Regions from separate parts of the Streptomyces sp. NPDC058257 genome, predicted to be linked through region 1. Evidence: riboswitches for the same ligand, from Rfam matches in the RefSeq annotation. Region 1 holds a riboswitch; each other region holds the start of a gene.
The links. A riboswitch is a leader RNA that binds a small molecule or an ion and turns the genes downstream of it on or off. The one in region 1 is predicted to bind thiamine pyrophosphate.
Positions count from the first base shown of each region.

Region 2: it holds a riboswitch for thiamine pyrophosphate, as region 1 does, so the genes downstream of both, thiO (glycine oxidase ThiO) here and thiC (phosphomethylpyrimidine synthase ThiC) in region 1, are expected to answer to the same signal.
Region 3: it holds a riboswitch for thiamine pyrophosphate, as region 1 does, so the genes downstream of both, thiM (hydroxyethylthiazole kinase) here and thiC (phosphomethylpyrimidine synthase ThiC) in region 1, are expected to answer to the same signal.
Region 4: it holds a riboswitch for thiamine pyrophosphate, as region 1 does, so the genes downstream of both, ACFVXC_RS25175 (thiamine ABC transporter substrate binding subunit) here and thiC (phosphomethylpyrimidine synthase ThiC) in region 1, are expected to answer to the same signal.

Region 1 covers NZ_JBHVXJ010000002.1:674,461-678,666, reverse strand. Annotated here, with positions in the region: gene ACFVXC_RS08525 (hypothetical protein) at 1-216, shown strand, start outside; gene thiC (phosphomethylpyrimidine synthase ThiC) at 336-2,117, opposite strand; TPP riboswitch at 2,110-2,265, opposite strand; gene ACFVXC_RS08515 (YibE/F family protein) at 2,337-3,734, shown strand; gene ACFVXC_RS08510 (SsgA family sporulation/cell division regulator) at 3,842-4,206, opposite strand, start outside.
Region 2 covers NZ_JBHVXJ010000012.1:221,773-225,978, reverse strand. Annotated here, with positions in the region: gene thiE (thiamine phosphate synthase) at 1-570, opposite strand, end outside; gene ACFVXC_RS27310 (Rv2175c family DNA-binding protein) at 668-1,033, opposite strand; gene ACFVXC_RS27305 (NAD(P)/FAD-dependent oxidoreductase) at 1,087-2,253, opposite strand; TPP riboswitch at 2,438-2,551, shown strand; gene thiO (glycine oxidase ThiO) at 2,549-3,739, shown strand; gene thiS (sulfur carrier protein ThiS) at 3,736-3,954, shown strand; gene ACFVXC_RS27290 (thiazole synthase) at 3,961-4,206, shown strand, end outside.
Region 3 covers NZ_JBHVXJ010000006.1:283,347-287,552, reverse strand. Annotated here, with positions in the region: gene ACFVXC_RS18020 (FtsX-like permease family protein) at 1-941, shown strand, start outside; gene ACFVXC_RS18015 (response regulator transcription factor) at 971-1,717, shown strand; TPP riboswitch at 1,858-1,983, shown strand; gene thiM (hydroxyethylthiazole kinase) at 2,031-2,807, shown strand; gene thiE (thiamine phosphate synthase) at 3,040-3,678, shown strand; gene thiD (bifunctional hydroxymethylpyrimidine kinase/phosphomethylpyrimidine kinase) at 3,675-4,206, shown strand, end outside.
Region 4 covers NZ_JBHVXJ010000011.1:85,361-89,566, reverse strand. Annotated here, with positions in the region: gene rlmN (23S rRNA (adenine(2503)-C(2))-methyltransferase RlmN) at 386-1,492, shown strand; TPP riboswitch at 1,547-1,663, shown strand; gene ACFVXC_RS25175 (thiamine ABC transporter substrate binding subunit) at 1,791-2,885, shown strand; gene ACFVXC_RS25170 (ABC transporter permease) at 2,861-4,206, shown strand, end outside.

The sequences.
Region 1 (4,206 bases):
CTGCCGTTCCTGCGGGAGGCCCTGGCGGATCCGGGGACGGCGCACGCGGCTCGTACACCGGCGACGGACCCGGGCGGCCGCATGCCCCACCTCGGCTATCACAGGCCGGGGTTCAGCAGCCCGAGCGGCGGTCAGACGACGGGATCCCGCCCGAGCTTCTCGAGCCCGGACTACTCAAGCCCGGACTTCGGCGGGCCGGATCACAAGCCGGAGTAGTGCATAACGCTGCTTCGGGCGGACGCGATCTCCGCCCGCCCGAAGCACGGCGTGTACGGCAGCACCGCAGCACCGCAGCACCGCAGCACCGCAGCACCGCTGTACCGCAGCACCGCTGCTCAGTCGGCGATCGGCAGATACACGCGGTTTCCGGCTGCCGCGAACTCCTTGGACTTCTGCTCCATGCCCTCCTCGATCTCATCCCGCGTGCCGCCGTGCTCACGCCGGATGTCGTGCGAGATCTTCATGCTGCAGAACTTCGGCCCGCACATCGAGCAGAAGTGCGCCGTCTTCGCGGGCTCCGCGGGCAGCGTCTCGTCGTGGAACTCCCGTGCCGTGACGGGGTCGAGGGCCAGGTTGAACTGGTCCTCCCAGCGGAACTCGAAACGCGCGTCCGAGAGAGCGTCGTCCCAGTCCTGTGCGCCCGGGTGCCCCTTGGCGAGGTCCGCCGCGTGGGCCGCGATCTTGTAGGTGATCACGCCGGTCTTCACGTCGTCGCGGTTGGGCAGGCCCAGGTGCTCCTTGGGCGTGACGTAGCAGAGCATCGCCGTGCCCCACCAGCCGATCATCGCGGCGCCGATGCCGGAGGTGATGTGGTCGTACGCGGGTGCGATGTCGGTGGTCAGCGGGCCGAGCGTGTAGAACGGCGCCTCCTCGCAGATCTCCTGCTGAAGGTCGATGTTCTCCTTGATCTTGTGCATCGGGACGTGGCCCGGGCCCTCGATCATGGTCTGTACGCTATGACGCTTGGCGATCGTGTTGAGTTCCCCGAGCGTGCGCAACTCGGCGAACTGCGCCTCGTCGTTGGCGTCCGCGATCGAGCCGGGGCGCAGACCGTCGCCGAGCGAGTACGTCACGTCGTACGACGCGAGGATCTCGCAGAGCTCCTCGAAGTTCTCGTAGAGAAAGCTCTCCTTGTGGTGCGCGAGACACCAGGCCGCCATGATCGAGCCGCCGCGCGAGACGATGCCGGTCTTGCGATTGGCGGTCAGCGGGACGTACGGAAGGCGCACGCCCGCGTGCACCGTCATGTAGTCCACGCCCTGTTCGGCCTGCTCGATGACCGTGTCCTTGTAGATCTCCCAGGTCAGCGCCTCGGCCTGGCCATCGACCTTCTCCAGGGCCTGGTAGAGCGGCACGGTGCCGATGGGGACGGGGGAGTTGCGCAGGACCCACTCGCGGGTGGTGTGGATGTTGCGCCCGGTGGACAGGTCCATGACCGTGTCGGCGCCCCACTTGGTCGCCCAGGTCATCTTGTCCACCTCCTCCTCGATGGAGGAGGTGACCGCGGAGTTGCCGATGTTGGCGTTGACCTTCACCAGGAACTTCTTGCCGATGATCATCGGCTCGATCTCCGGGTGGTTGACGTTGGCGGGGATGACCGCGCGGCCCGCGGCGACCTCCGCGCGCACGACCTCGGGGTCGAGGTTCTCGCGGATCCCGATGAACTCCATCTCGGGCGTGATCTCGCCCCGGCGGGCGTACGCGAGCTGCGTCACCGCCTGTCCTTCGCGGCCCCGGCGCGGCTGGCGGGGGCGGCCGGGGAAGACCGCGTCGAGGTTCTTCAGGCCGCCGCGCGGCGAGGTGTGCTTGATGCCGTCGTCCTCGGGGCGTGGCGGGCGGCCCGTGTACTCCGCGGTGTCGCCGCGAGCGATGATCCAGTTCTCGCGCAGCGGCGCGAGGCCCCTGCGGACGTCGGTGTCGATGGACTCGTCGGTGTACGGCCCCGAAGTGTCGTACAGGGTCACGGCCTTGCCGTTGGTGAGGTGCACCTGGCGGACCGGCACCCGCAGGTCTGGGCGTGAGCCCTCGACATACGCCTTGTGCCAGCCGATGGACTTCCCGGCCTCGTCGCTCTGGTTCTGCGTCGAGGCAGGCGTGCGTGCGTCCGATGTGGTCATGAGACCTACTCCCTACGCCGGCATTACCCGGTAACAGGTTCGGCGGTCGACGCAGCGAATCCCGTACGGCTCGTGCACTTTTCGTGCCGCTTCGTACGGAGGTCAGCGCCCTCTCAGCCCGGTGCTCCGAGCTCCCGCGATTGCAAAGGTGGCTCCACGCTAGCGCCCTGTCGGGCGCGCTGAACAGAGGGCCTCCTCCGTTCTTGCGATGATCGGGCAGTGACCACCACAGAGCCGCCGTCCCAGCCGCCCGCCCCGAACGTGCCGCCGGACCCGCATGGGCACTCCCACAGCCACGGTCCTGCCGCGCCCGTCTCCAAGCATCTGCGCAAGGTCATCGCCGCCGTGCTGATTCCTTTCGCCACGGCGGTCGTCGTGGGGCTGGCGGTGTTCTGGCCCGGTGGCGCGCCGTCCCATGAGCGCACCGGAGTCGGCTTCGACCGTCAGACCCAGTCGGGCGAGGTCGCGAAGCTTCAGGAGCTGCCCTGCAAGGACGTGAACGCCTCGCAGACCCCGCCCAACGGCGACACCTCCACCGCCGAGGGGCAGTCCGCTGAGTCCCGCGCGAAGGGCGTCTGCAAGAAGGCGACGATCGAGGTGACCAGCGGCAAGGACAGGGGCCGCACCTTCACCGAGATCGTCCAGCCGGACTCACCGCGGCAGTTGCGCCAGGACCAGAAGGTGGTGGTCGCCTATGAGCCCACGGCCCCCGAGGCGCTGCAGTACTCGGTCACCGATGTGAACCGGAAGTTCCCCATGGCGCTGCTCGCCGGGATCTTCGCGCTCGCCGTCGTCGTGGTGGGACGGTTGCGCGGCCTCATGGCCCTCGTCGCACTGGCGTTGAGCTTCCTGGTCCTGACGTTCTTCATCCTGCCCGCGATCCTGCAGGGCTCGAATCCGCTGGTCGTGGCGGTGATCGGGGCCAGCGCCATCATGCTGATCGCGCTCTATCTGTGCCACGGCCTCACGGCGCGTACCTCGGTGGCGGTCCTCGGCACGCTGATCTCTCTGCTCCTCATCGGGCTCCTCGGCTCGCTCTTCATCGGCTGGGCGTCGCTGAGCGGCAACACGGACGACAACACCGGCCTGATCCATGGCCTGTACCCGTCCATCGACATGAGCGGTCTGCTCCTGGCCGGCGTCATCATCGGCTCGCTCGGCGTGCTCGACGATGTGACGGTGACGCAGACGTCCGCGGTCTGGGAACTGCACCAGGCCAACCCCACGATGGGCTGGCGCGGTCTGTACGGCGCGGCCATCCGCATCGGCCGCGATCACATCGCCTCGGTCGTCAACACCCTGGTACTGGCCTACGCGGGCGCCGCGCTGCCCCTGCTGCTGCTCTTCTCGATCGCGCAGAGCAGCGTGGGCACAGTGGCCAACAGCGAACTGGTGGCCGAGGAGATCGTGCGCACCCTGGTCGGTTCGATCGGCCTGGTCGCCTCGGTGCCGGTGACGACCGCGCTCGCGGCCCTGGTGGTCTCGGCCGACCGGTCGACCCCCGCGGGCGGGGCGGGGAGCACGGCGCACCCGGGCACCGCGGGCCGACCGGGAAGCGGGGCCACCCCGGCCGCCAAGCAGCCTCGCGGCGGAAAGGGCCGACGCCGCAAGGCCTGAGCCGCGATGCCTTGAGCCGCCGATATCCTGCGCCGCCGTTACTCTGCACCGCCGATGCCAAGAAATGCACCAAAATGCCGTGCGGATTCGCTCATCGGTTCGCGAGGTCAGCCCGCGCTCTGCTCCTCGGCGAGGATCCGGTCCAGCGCTTCGTCCAGGTGGGTCTCGAAGTCGGCGAGTGCCCGCTCCTGCCCCAGTGGCACCAGCTTGTCCGTGCGGTCCAGGAAGGCGAGCAGCGGCGGGATACCCACCCGGAACAGCGCCTGGTCCGCACCGACCTGAAGCCTGATGAGCACCTCGTCGAGCAGCTCGGAATCGGTGGGCTCGATGTGCACATCACCTTCGCCGCACGCCTCACCCACCCCGTCGACCAGCAACTCACGCCCGAAGGCCCAGGTCACTGGGGCGTCACCGGGAAGGTGGAAGGTCAGCCGGACGGCGTAGGGATCGCCGGTCTCGTAACGCAGCTCCA
Region 2 (4,206 bases), on a different contig from region 1:
GACACGGCGGGCGCCCGCTTCGAGCACCTCGTCCAGGTTGCCCGCGTCGATACCGCCGATGGCGAACCACGGGCGGTCCGTGCCGAGTGAGGCCGTGTACCGGACCAGGTCGAGGCCGGGGGCGTGCCGGCCGGGCTTGGTCGGGGTCGGCCAGCAGGGTCCCGTGCAGAAGTAGTCCACGCCGTCCTGGGTCGCCGCCGCGGCGGCCTCGGCGTCGGCGTGCGTGGAACGGCCGATGAGAACGTCGTCGCCCAGAACGCGGCGGGCCGCGGGCACGGGCAGGTCGCCCTGGCCCAGGTGCAGGACGTCGGCGCCGATGGCGTGCGCGACGTCCGCGCGGTCGTTCACCGCGAGGAGCTTGCCGTGCCGGCGGGCGGCGTCGGCGAAGACCTGGAGGTGTTCGAGCTCCTCGGCCGCCTCCATGCCCTTGTCCCGCAGCTGCACGATGTCGACACCGCCGCCGAGGACGGCGTCGAGGAACTCCGGGAGGTCGCCCTGGCGCTTGCGGGCGTCCACGCAGAGGTAGAGGCGGGCGTCGGCGAGCTGCTCGCGGGCAGGCTTGGTGGCCATGAAGAGGTCCCCCCGGTCGTCGGTGGCCTACGGGCCGCGTGCCCCGGGTCTCCGGGGGACACGCGGCCCGTACGCGACGGTTTTCCGTGTCGGTCGGTCAGACGGCGAGCGCCTGGGCGCGACGCTTCACCTCCGTGCCGCGATTCTCACTCAGGGCCTGCGCGGGGGTGCCGGGCAGGGTCGGGTCGGGAGTGAAGAGCCACTCCAGCATCTCTTCGTCGGAGAAGCCGTCGTCCCGCAGGAGCGTCAAGGTGCCGGTGAGGCCCTTGACGATCTTGTCGCCGTCGATGAAGGCGGCAGGCACCGCGAGCGCGCGGTTCTCACCACGGCGTACGGCGATCAGCTGGCCCTCCTTGACCAGCTGGCGCACACGCGTCACCTCGACGTCGAGCATTTCTGCGATGTCGGGGAGGTGCAGCCACTCGGGGACGAGAGCATCAGTCTTTGCGTCAATCTCGGTCACGGGGACAAGCGTATCTCCGGCCACCGACAGCGGCCGGGCGGCGGGGCACCCGGCTACGGCAGCACTGCCTTCTTCAGCGGTACCGCGGGGTCCGACGCCAGCTCCGGGGAGAGCCGGGCAGCCGCCTCGATCAGCTTGCGGCCCTGCGCGAGGTCCCGCGGGCGGCCCACCGCGAGGACGGCCACCAGGGCGCCCCGACGGAGCCAGCACACGGTCCAGGCCGCACCCGACGGGTCACCGCGCCACACCAGCTCGTCGGCCGACGCGTGGTGCCCCGCGAACTGGACGAAGCGGCCGAACTGCTCGGACCAGAAGTACGGGACGGGGTCGTACGCCGAAGGGGTCTCGCCGATGATGTTCGCGGCCACCGTGCGCGGGCCCTGGAGGGCGTTGTCCCAGTGGTGGACGAGAAGCCGCTCGCCATACCTTCCCGAAGGGAAGGAGGAGCAGTCGCCGACCGCGTACACATCGGGTTCCGACGTCCGCAGGTGATCGTCGGCGACGATCTCCCGGTGGGCGCCCAGGGTGATGCCGGAGTCCGCGAGCCAGCCGGTGGCGGGGCGCGCGCCGATGCCGACGACGACCGCGTCCGCGGGCAGCCGGGTGCCGTCGGCGAGGAGGACGCTGCCGGGCTCGACGCGGTCCACGCGCGCGTGGGTGCGCAGTTCGGCCCCGGAGTCGGCGTACCAGGACGTCATCGGCGCCGCGACAGCCGCGGGCAGGGCCCCGGCGAGCGGTCGCTCGGCGGCTTCGACGACGGTGACGGAGCAGCCCGCGTCGCGCGCCGCGGTCGCGAACTCGGCGCCGATCCAGCCCGCGCCGATGACCACGACACGGTGCTGTTCGGCGAGCACGGGCCGCAGCCGCTCGGCGTCGTCGAGGGTGCGCAGCAGGTGGACTCCGGGGACTTGGGCAGTGCCGGGCAGCAGGATCGGCTCGGCGCCGGTGGCGATGACCAGGGTGTCGTAGGGCGCCGGGCCCGACGCGGTGTCCAGTTCGCGGTCCGCCGGGCGCACGCCCGTGACCTCGTGGCCCAGGCTCAGCTCGATGCCGAGCGCCTCGAAGTCGATGTCGAAGGCGGAGCCCTCCGCCTTGCCGAGCAGCACGGCCTTGGACAGCGGCGGCCTGTCGTACGGCCGGTGGGGTTCCGCGCCGATCAGGGTGACCGCACCGGCGAACCCCTGCTCGCGCAGGGCGACGGCGGTCTGCACCCCGGCCATCCCCGCGCCCACGATGACGACGTGCCGCTTGTCCTGCCTCTGGCGCTCGCTCACCCGATCACTCTAGGGCGGCGGGTGACGCACCCCGCAGAGCGCTACGAGGAGATCTATGACACACCGTCACGGCGCATACCCGGACAGCTCCCCTACTGCCCACGGAGACCAGGGACTAGGGTGGCGGATGCAGAGCACTCGCGGGAGCCCGGACGTACCGGGCTGAGAGGGAGGCTGGGACGGCCTCCGACCGTACGAACCTGATCCGGGTCATGCCGGCGAAGGGAGGGGCTGGACGCCCATGCATCCACATACATCACCCCACGAGACGACCGATGTCGTCGTCATCGGGGGCGGCATCATCGGCCTGGTCACGGCCTGGCGGGCGGCGCAGCGCGGCCTGTCCACCGCGGTCGTGGACCCCGAACCGGGCGGCGGCGCGGCGCAGGTCGCCGCGGGCATGCTGGCCGCCGTCACCGAGCTGCACTACGGCGAGCAGACGCTGCTCGGGCTGAATCTGGCCTCCGCGCGGCGCTATCCGGAGTTCGCGGCGGAGTTGGCGGAGGCGAGCGGCCGCGATGTCGGCTACCGCGCGTGCGGCACGCTCGCCGTCGCCCTCGACTCCGACGACCGCGCCCACCTGCGTGAGCTGCACGCACTCCAGGAGCGGTCGGGGCTCACGTCGGAGTGGCTGAGCGGGCGGGAGTGCCGCCGCCTCGAACCGATGCTCGCACCGGGGGTCCGCGGCGGCCTTCGCGTCGACGGCGACCATCAGATCGACCCGCGCAGGCTCGCCGCGGCACTGCTCGTGGCCTGCGAGCGGGCGGGCGTGATCTTCCACCGTGCGTGGGCGGAGCGCCTCACGGTCGCAGGCGACCGGGCCACCGGTGTCGTCCTCGCCGACGGCACCGCCCTGGAGGCCGGGCAGACCGTGCTCGCCGCGGGCAGCCTCAGCGGGCGGCTCGCAGGTGTCCCGGAGGGCGTGCTGCCGCCCGTGCGTCCCGTGAAGGGGCAGGTCCTGCGGCTCACGGTGCCGGAGCGGTACGCGCCGTTCCTGAGCCGTACCGTGCGCGCCGTCGTGCGCGGCAGCCACGTCTACCTGGTGCCGCGCGAGAACGGCGAGCTCGTCGTCGGCGCTACCAGCGAGGAGCTCGGCTGGGACACGACGGTCACCGCGGGCGGCGTGTACGAGCTGCTCCGGGACGCCCACGAGCTCGTACCTGGCATCACGGAACTGCCGCTGACCGAGACCCGCGCGGGCCTGCGCCCCGGCTCGCCCGACAACGCGCCGCTGCTCGGCCCGACCGCGCTCCCCGGCCTCCAGCTGGCCACAGGGCACTACCGCAACGGCGTGCTTCTGACCCCCGTCACCGGCGAGGTCCTCGCGCACGCCCTGACCACCGGTGAACTGCCCGACGAGGCGCGGGGGTTCACCCCGCTGCGCTTCGTCGGCGCCTCCCTCACGCAGCGCTTCATGGAGCAGCCCGCATGACTCTCTCAGCCGTTACAGCCGTATCCGTCAACGGAGAAGCACGCGACGTGGCCGCGGGCACCACGCTCGAAGCGCTCGTCGCCACGCTCACCAGAGCTCCGTCCGGGATCGCCGCCGCGCTCAACGAAACCGTCGTCCCGCGCGCGCGGTGGTCCACCACCCCCCTCACCGACGGGGACCGCGTCGAGGTCCTCACCGCCGTCCAAGGAGGCTGAACCGGCATGGCAGACGACCCCTTCGTCATCGGCGGGCTCACTCTTTCCTCACGCCTGATCATGGGTACGGGCGGTGCGCCGAGCCTGGACATCCTCGAACGCTCCCTCGTCGCCTCCGGAACGGAGCTGACGACGGTCGCGATGCGCCGCCTCGACCCCGGTGTGCAGGGCTCGGTGCTCTCCGTCCTCGACCGGCTCGGCATCCGTGTCCTGCCGAACACGGCGGGCTGCTTCACCGCGGGCGAGGCCGTC
Region 3 (4,206 bases), on a different contig from region 1:
TCAAGGTCTCCGGCGTACGTCATGTCGAGCCGCTCCAGCACCGGTTCGCCTACGTCGGCTCCGACCTCCAGGACCTCTACGGCGTACGCCCTGACACGGTCGCCTCGGCCACCTCCCTTCAGGACGCCTACTTCTCCGGAGGCAGCGCGGGCACCCTCATGCGCAAGCTCGCGAAGCAGCCCGACGCACTGCTGGTCAGCGCGGAGACCGTCACCGACTTCCAGCTCTCTCCCGGTGACAGGGTCAACCTGCGCATCCAGGACGCTCGCACGAAGGCGCTGCGCACGGTGCCCTTCCACTACGTGGGCGTCGCCAAGGAGTTCCCGACCGCGCCGAAGGACAGCTTCTTCGTCGCCAACTCCTCCTACGTGGCCCGGGCCACCGGCAGTGACGCGGTCGGCTCGTTCCTGGTGGACACCGGCGGCGCCCACCAGAAGCAGATCGCCGCGCGCCTGCGGGCGCAGCTCGGCACCAGTGCCACTGTCACCGACCTCACGCAGACCCGCGGCACCGTCGGCACCAGCCTGACCTCCATCGACCTGGCGGGCCTCACCCGTATCGAGCTGGCCTTCGCGGTGCTCCTGGCCGCCGGAGCCGGTGGCCTTGTCCTCGCGCTCGGCCTCGCCGAACGCCGCCGCACGTTCGCCATCGCCACCGTGCTCGGCGCGACACGACGGCAGTTGCGCGGGATGGTCCTGACCGAGGCGATCCTGCTGACCGCGGGCGGCCTGGCCGGTGGCACGCTCATCGGCTGGGCCCTCTCCGAGATGCTCGTCAAGGTTCTGACGGGCGTATTCGACCCGCCGCCCGCCGCCCTCGCCGTCCCGGGCGCCTATCTGGCTCTCACCGTGTTCGCCGCGACCGCGGCCGTACTGGCCGCCGCGCTGAACGGAGTGCGACGCGCCGCTCGACCCGCCGTCGAGGAACTCCGGGATCTGTGAACGCCCCGCCCGGCTCTACGCTGCCCAGCATGCGAACGCCCGCCACACCGGACCGCAGCCGCTATAGCGTCCTCGTCGTCGAGGACGACGACACCATCGGCCGCCATCTCGAAACGGGGCTGCGCAGCAACGGATACACCCCGACGTGGAGCCGGACCGGCGCTGCCGCCTTCACCGAGTCCGCGCAGACCCTGTACGACGTGCTGCTCCTGGACCTCGGCCTGCCCGACATGGACGGCCTCGACATCGCCCGCACTCTGCGAGCCCGCTGCCCCGACCTGCTGATCATCATCCTCACCGCCCGTACGGACGACATCGACGTCATCGCCGGACTCGATGCCGGAGCCGACGACTACCTCGTCAAACCCTTCAGCCTGACGGTTCTGCTGGCCCGGCTCCGCGCCCACCTGCGCCGCCGTACGATCGCCTCCCCGGCACAGGAGCCGATCTCGCTCGGCGACCTGATCGTCGACGTCACCGCGCGCCGGTGCATCCTCCACGACCGAGAAGTCCCGCTCAGGCCCAAGGAGTTCGAGCTGCTCGCCATGCTCGCCCGGCACATGGGAGAGGCAGTGTCCCGCGAGGTGCTGATGGCCGAGGTCTGGGACGAGAACTGGTTCGGCTCCACCAAGACCCTCGACGTCACGATGGCCGCCTTGCGCCGCCGCCTCTCCGACGCGGCCGGTGCGTCCCCGCTCCCCGCGGCGCTACCGCGAATCTCCACCCTGCGCGGACACGGCTACCGCCTTGAGCCCCACGCCGCGCCTCCCGCCTGAGTCCAGCAGCGGCGGTCTGGCCATCGCCCGGAGTCGCCCAGAGAGCCATCCGGGCGATGGTCAGGCCGCCCCGACAGATCCGTGTCGTTTCGTGAGGTACCCGAGTGCGAACTCCCGTTCCTGAAGGAGGTACATTGCGTAGCGACCACCGCGGGAGCTCGGGAGTAGCCGGGCTGAGAGGGCGGACGGGACTTGCTCCCCTTTCCGCCGACCGCATGAACCTGGACCGGGTAATGCCGGCGTAGGAAGGGTGTTGACGATGGATACTGCCTCCGTACCTGCCCAGCACGGCACTGCTGTTTCCCGTGATGCCGTGGCGGATGTGATCGCGTCCCTGCGGACCTCCGCACCCCTTGTGCACTGCCTGACCAACGTCGTGGTGTCGCAGTTCACCGCGAACGTGCTGCTCGCGGCGGGGGCTGCCCCCGCGATGGTGCACAGCGCGGAGGAGGCCGGAACGCTGGCCCGGGCGGCCGGGGGTGTCCTGGTCAACCTGGGAACGGTGACCTCCGTGACGGCGGCGGCGATGCGCGTCGCGGTCACAGAAGCGGCCGGGGCCGGGCGGCCGTGGGTGCTCGACCCGGTGGCGGTCGGCCCGCTGCCCTGGCGCACCGAGCTCGCCCGCGAACTCCTTGAGAGCGCACCCCCAGCGGTCGTTCGCGGTAATGCTTCCGAGATCCTGGCACTGGACGGCGGCACGGGCGGGCACGGCGTGGACAGCACTGACGCCCCCGAGGCGGCGCTGGCCGCGGCCGACGCGCTGGCCCGGCGCTACGGCTGCGCGGTCGCGGTGAGCGGTCCGCAGGACGTTCTCACGGACGGGACGAGAGTGGTGCGCCTGGCCAACGGGCACCCGCTGCTGGCTCTGGTGACGGGAACGGGCTGCTCACTCGGCGCCCTGGTGGCCGCCTGCACAGCCGTCACCGGCGACGCGCTGCTTGCCGCCACTGCCGCGACCGGCCTGCTCACCGTGGCCGCGGAGGACGCCGCCACCTGCTCCGCGGGGCCCGGCACGTTCGCGGTCGCCCTGATCGACGCGCTGTACGAGCTCAGCCCTGAGCGTCTCGCCGAGGCTCTCAACCTGCGCTGAGCATGCGCGTACCGCGGGGTCCTGCGTGAGCGGTGGCCCGGACGCCACCCGCTGCACAGGCCCCCGCCCGCCCTGGGGCGGCGCCCCCAACACCGAGTCCGGCTGTCCTGTCCCCCGCTCTCGCCCCTGTGACCAACTCAAGGTCCCCGCACTTCAGGGCCTGACTTTGCCCGTACCTCCCGATGCGTTTCCCACGGCTTTCCCCGGCCGGGAGACCCCCAAGGAGCAACCCATGCGACCTCCTCTCGATCTGTCCCTGTATCTCGTGACCGACACCAGGCTCTGCGGCCACCGCGGTGTCGCCGCCACCGTTGCAGCGGCCGTCAAGGGCGGCGTCACCGCCGTCCAGTTGCGAGATCCGGACGCGGACGCCCGCACGCTGTTCTCGCTCGGCCGGGCGATCCAGGCCGAACTCGCGGACACCGGCGTCCCCTTGATCGTCAACGACCGCCTGGACGTGGCGGTCTGGTTGGACGCGGACGGCGTCCACCTCGGGCAGCGGGACGTCTCCCCCGCGACCGCCCGGCGCCAGCTCGGTCCCCATGCGTACGTCGGCCTGTCCGTCAGCCGCCCCGAGCAGCTGGCGCACGTGCCGGACACCGTCGACCACCTCGGTGTCGGTCCGGTGTTCCCGCAGTCCACCAAGCCAGACGCGGACGCCCCGCTCGGTGTGCGCGGCCTGGCCCGGATCGTCCGGGAGAGCCCGCTGCCCTGCGTGGCCATCGGCGGGATCGGCGTGACCGAGGCCGCCGCGGTCATGGGAAGTGGCGCGGCCGGGATCGCTGTCGTCAGCGCGGTCTGCGGACAGCCCGACCCCGAGACCGCGGCCCGTTCCCTCGTTCGCACTCTGCGACAGGAGATCCCCGCGTGACCAGCCCGCCCATCGCCCTCAGCATCGCCGCCAGCGACCCCTCCGGCGGCGCCGGGATCCAGGCCGACTTGAAGGCGTTCTCCGCCAACGGCGCCTACGGAACAGCGGTTCTGACCGCTCTGACCGCACAGAACACCCAGGGCGTCACCGGCATCCATGCCGTCCCCCCGGCGTTCGTCACCGAGCAGCTCGACACTCTGTTCGCCGACGTCCCGGTGGACGCCGTCAAGATCGGAATGCTGGCCGATGCCGCCATCGCCGCAGCCGTCGCGGACGCCCTGGAGCGGCACCGCCCCCGGTGCGTCGTCCTCGACCCCGTCATGGTCTCGACCAGCGGCCACCGCCTTCTCGAGGCCGATGCGGTGACGGTGTTGCGCGACCGTCTCCTGCCTCTCGCCGACCTCATCACCCCCAACCTCCCCGAGGCCGGTGACCTCCTCGGCACCGCCGCCGCAGAGAACCGCGCAGAAGCCATCGAGCAGGCCCGCGCACTCCTCGAAACCGGCGCCAGGCGCGTCCTCCTCAAGG
Region 4 (4,206 bases), on a different contig from region 1:
CTAGAGCTGGATCAGGTCGTTAGGGAAGAGGGTTGGCGCCATGACGAAGATTAGGCCGCGTGTTCGAATGTCTGCGCTAGTGAGTTGTGCGCTTGATCGCTGCCGCGAGGTGCCATCTAGCGAGTGCCCCCTGACCTGCGTTGAGGCGCTTACGTCGCGGCGTGCAGCATTGCGGGCCCAGCTCTCGACGCACGTCTGAGGGCCGTGGCGGCACGAGGTTCGGACAGGGCGCATGGCTTTCTTCTCGCAGGTCAGCCCGGAAACCGCCGGGCCGTCTGTGGGCCGTCAAAGGGCGGCCCACACCCACCAGTGACGACCAACAACGACCACCACCCATAGCCGGTGACCTGGCCGGGCCCCCTCCGTCTGCGACACTGGAAGAACCATGCCTGTACCCGGAGAACTCACCTTCGTCGCGCCCCGCGGAGCCAAGAAGCCGCCGCGGCATCTCGCCGACCTCACGCCCGCCGAGCGCAAGGAAGCCGTCGCAGCCGTCGGCGAGAAACCGTTTCGCGCCAAGCAGCTCTCGCAGCACTACTTCGCGCGGTACGCGCACGACCCGGAGCAGTGGACCGACATCCCCGCCGGTTCGCGCCAGAAGCTGCAAGAGGCGTTGCTTCCCGAGCTGATGTCCGTGGTCCGGCACATCAGCTGTGACGACGACACCACCCGCAAGACGCTGTGGCGCCTCTTCGACGGGACGCTCGTCGAGTCCGTGCTCATGCGCTATCCGGACCGCGTGACGATGTGCATCTCGTCGCAGGCCGGATGCGGGATGAACTGTCCGTTCTGTGCGACGGGGCAGGCCGGCCTCGACCGGAATCTGTCGACCGCCGAGATCGTGCACCAGATCGTCGACGGGATGCGGGCGCTGCGGGACGGGGAGATTCCCGGCGGGCCCGCCCGGCTCTCCAACATCGTGTTCATGGGGATGGGCGAGCCGCTCGCCAACTACAACCGCGTGACCGGTGCCATTCGTAGGCTCACGGATCCCGAGCCCGACGGCGTCGGCCTCTCGCAGCGTGGGATCACCGTGTCGACGGTCGGCCTGGTGCCCGCCATCCACCGGTTCGCCGACGAGGGCTTCAAGTGCCGCCTCGCCATCTCGCTGCACGCGCCCGACGACGAGCTGCGCGACACCCTCGTCCCCGTCAACACGCGGTGGAACGTGCGCGAGGTGCTGGAGTCCGGGTGGGAGTACGCCGCCAAGTCGGGGCGCCGCCTGTCCATCGAGTACGCGCTGATCCGCGACATCAACGACCAGGCCTGGCGTGGTGACCGTCTCGGGCGGCTGCTCAAGAACAAGCCCGTCCACGTGAACCTGATCCCGCTGAACCCGACGCCGGGTTCGAAGTGGACCGCGTCGCGGCCGGAGGACGAGAAGGCCTTCGTGGACGCCATCGCCGCTCATGGAGTGCCCGTCACGGTGCGTGACACCCGGGGCCAGGAGATCGACGGGGCCTGCGGTCAGCTCGCCGCGTCCGAGCGCTAGCCTGCCGCGCGTTAGTCTGGCCGGAACACAACTTCATAGCCGGAACACATCTTCATATTCCGACAGGGGAGCGCCACAGCGCTGAGAGTGCGGCACCAAGAACAGGTTGGCCGCAGACCCTCTGAACCTTGCCCGGGTCATTCCGGGTAGGAAGTTCGGACATCACTCAAGCTGTTGCGCCCTGCCCGCAGCCTCTTCAAGGCTGTGGGCAGGGCCGCGTCTCTTCCTGGTCACTCCAGGAGGAATCAATTCAGTGAGCACCACCAACGTGAGCACCACCAACGTGAGCACCACCAAAGTGAGCTCCACCAAGAAGGTCACGGTCACCGCTGTCGCGGTCGGCCTCTCGCTCGTCGCGCTCTCCGCGTGCGGCAGCTCGTCCGGCAGCGGCGACGAGGCCGCCGATTCCAAGAGCGTCACGCTGGTCAGCCACGACTCCTTCAATGTCTCCAAGGACGTACTGAAGGCGTTCGAGAAGAGCTCCGGCTACAAGGTCAACGTCCTCAAGGACGGCGACGCGGGTGCCGCCGTGAACAAGGCGATTCTCTCGAAGGACAACCCGCAAGGGGACGTCTTCTTCGGCGTCGACAACACCCTGCTCTCGCGCGCCCTCGACAATGACCTCTTCCAGTCCTACGAGGCCAAGGGGTCGGGGCAGGTCGCCTCGCAGTTCCGTGTCGATCAGGGCAAGCATCGCGTCACGCCCGTCGACAGCGGTGACATCTGCGTCAACTACGACAAGAAGTACTTCGCCGACAAGAAGCTCGCGCCGCCGAAGTCCTTCGCCGACCTGGCCAAGCCCGCGTACAAGAACCTGCTCGTGACCGAGAACGCCGCGACCTCGTCTCCCGGTCTCGGTTTCCTGCTGGGGACGGCCGCCGAGTACGGCGACGGGGAACACGGCTGGGAAAGCTACTGGAAGAAGCTCAAGGCCAACGGCGTCAAGGTCGTCGACGGCTGGGAGCAGGCCTACAACGAGGAGTTCTCCGGGTCCGCCGGGGGCAAGAAGGCGAAGGGCGACCGGCCGCTCGTCGTCTCGTACGCCTCGTCGCCGCCCGTCGAGGTGCTCTACGCGAAGCCGCAGCCCAAGCAGGCGCCGACCGGCGTCGCGACCGGCACCTGCTTCCGGCAGGTCGAGTACGCGGGCCTGCTCAGCAACGCCAAGAACGAGAAGGGCGGCAAGGCGCTGCTCGACTTCCTGATCAGTGACAAGTTCCAGGGCGACATGCCGTTGAACATGTTCGTGAATCCGGTGCGGAAGAACGCCGAGCTGCCCGAGCTGTTCGTCAAACACGGGGTCAAGGTCGACGATCCGGAGACCATGGACCCGAAGAAGATCGCCGACAACCGCGAGCAGTGGGTCAAGTCGTGGACCTCGCTCGTACTGAAGTAAAGAGCCCGGCCCGCAAGAGGGCCGGACGCGGGGGCGCGGCTCGGCTCGGTCTGATGGCCGTGCCCGTCGCGTTCTTCGCGCTCTTCTTCGCCTATCCGGTCGCCGCGATCGTCGCGCGTGGCCTGAAGGTCGGCGGGGAGTGGCAGTTCGGACGGATCGTCGAGGTCATCGGGCAGTCCGACGTGCGGCACGTGCTGTGGTTCACCACCTGGCAGGCGCTCGCGTCGACCGCGCTCACGCTGCTCATCGCGCTCCCCGGCGCGTACGTCTTCGCGCGCTTCGAGTTCAGGGGCAAGCAGGTTCTGCGGGCGATCGTCACCGTGCCGTTCGTGCTGCCGACGGTCGTCGTCGGGACCGCGTTCCTCGCGCTGCTCGGCCGGGGCGGTCTGCTCGACGAGATGTGGGGCGTGCGGCTCGACACGACCGTGTGGGCCATTCTGCTCGCGCACGTCTTCTTCAATTACGCCGTCGTCGTACGGACCGTGGGCGGTCTCTGGTCGCAGCTCGACCCGCGTCAGGAGGAGGCCGCGCGGATGCTCGGCGCCTCGCGGTGGATGGCGTGGCGGACGGTGACGCTCCCCGCGCTCGGGCCCGCGGTCGCCGCGGCGTCCCTCATGGTCTTCCTGTTCACGTTCACCTCCTTCGGCGTCGTGCAGATCCTCGGCGGACCCGCGTACTCGACCCTCGAAGTCGAGATCTACCGGCAGACCGCCCAGCTCCTCGACCTGTCGACGGCCGCCGTCCTGACGATCGTGCAGTTCGCGGCGGTCGGCCTGATCCTCGCCGTGCACGCGTGGACGGTGCGCAGGCGGGAGACCGCGCTGAAGCTGGTCGACGCCTCCACGGTCGCGCGGCGGCCACGCGGCCCAGGGCAGTGGACGCTGCTCGCCGGGGTCATGGTCACGATCGCCGTGCTGGTACTGCTGCCGCTCGGCGTGCTGATCGAGCGGTCGCTGAGCGGCCCCGACGGCTACGGCTTCACCTACTACAAGGAGCTGACATCGGCGGAGGGCGGGGCCTTCCTCGTACCGCCGATCGAGGCCGTCTGGAATTCGCTCCAGTACGCGCTCGCCGCCACCGCCATCGCCCTGGTGATCGGCGGGCTCGCGGCGGCGGCGCTCACCCGGAAGGCCGGTCGGCTGGTGCGCGGTTTCGACGCGCTCCTGATGCTGCCGCTCGGGGTCTCCGCGGTGACGGTGGGCTTCGGGTTCCTGATCACGCTGGACAAGCCGCCGCTCGACCTGCGCTCCACGTGGATCCTGGTGCCGCTCGCGCAGGCTCTGGTGGGCGTGCCCTTCGTCGTACGCACCATGCTTCCCGT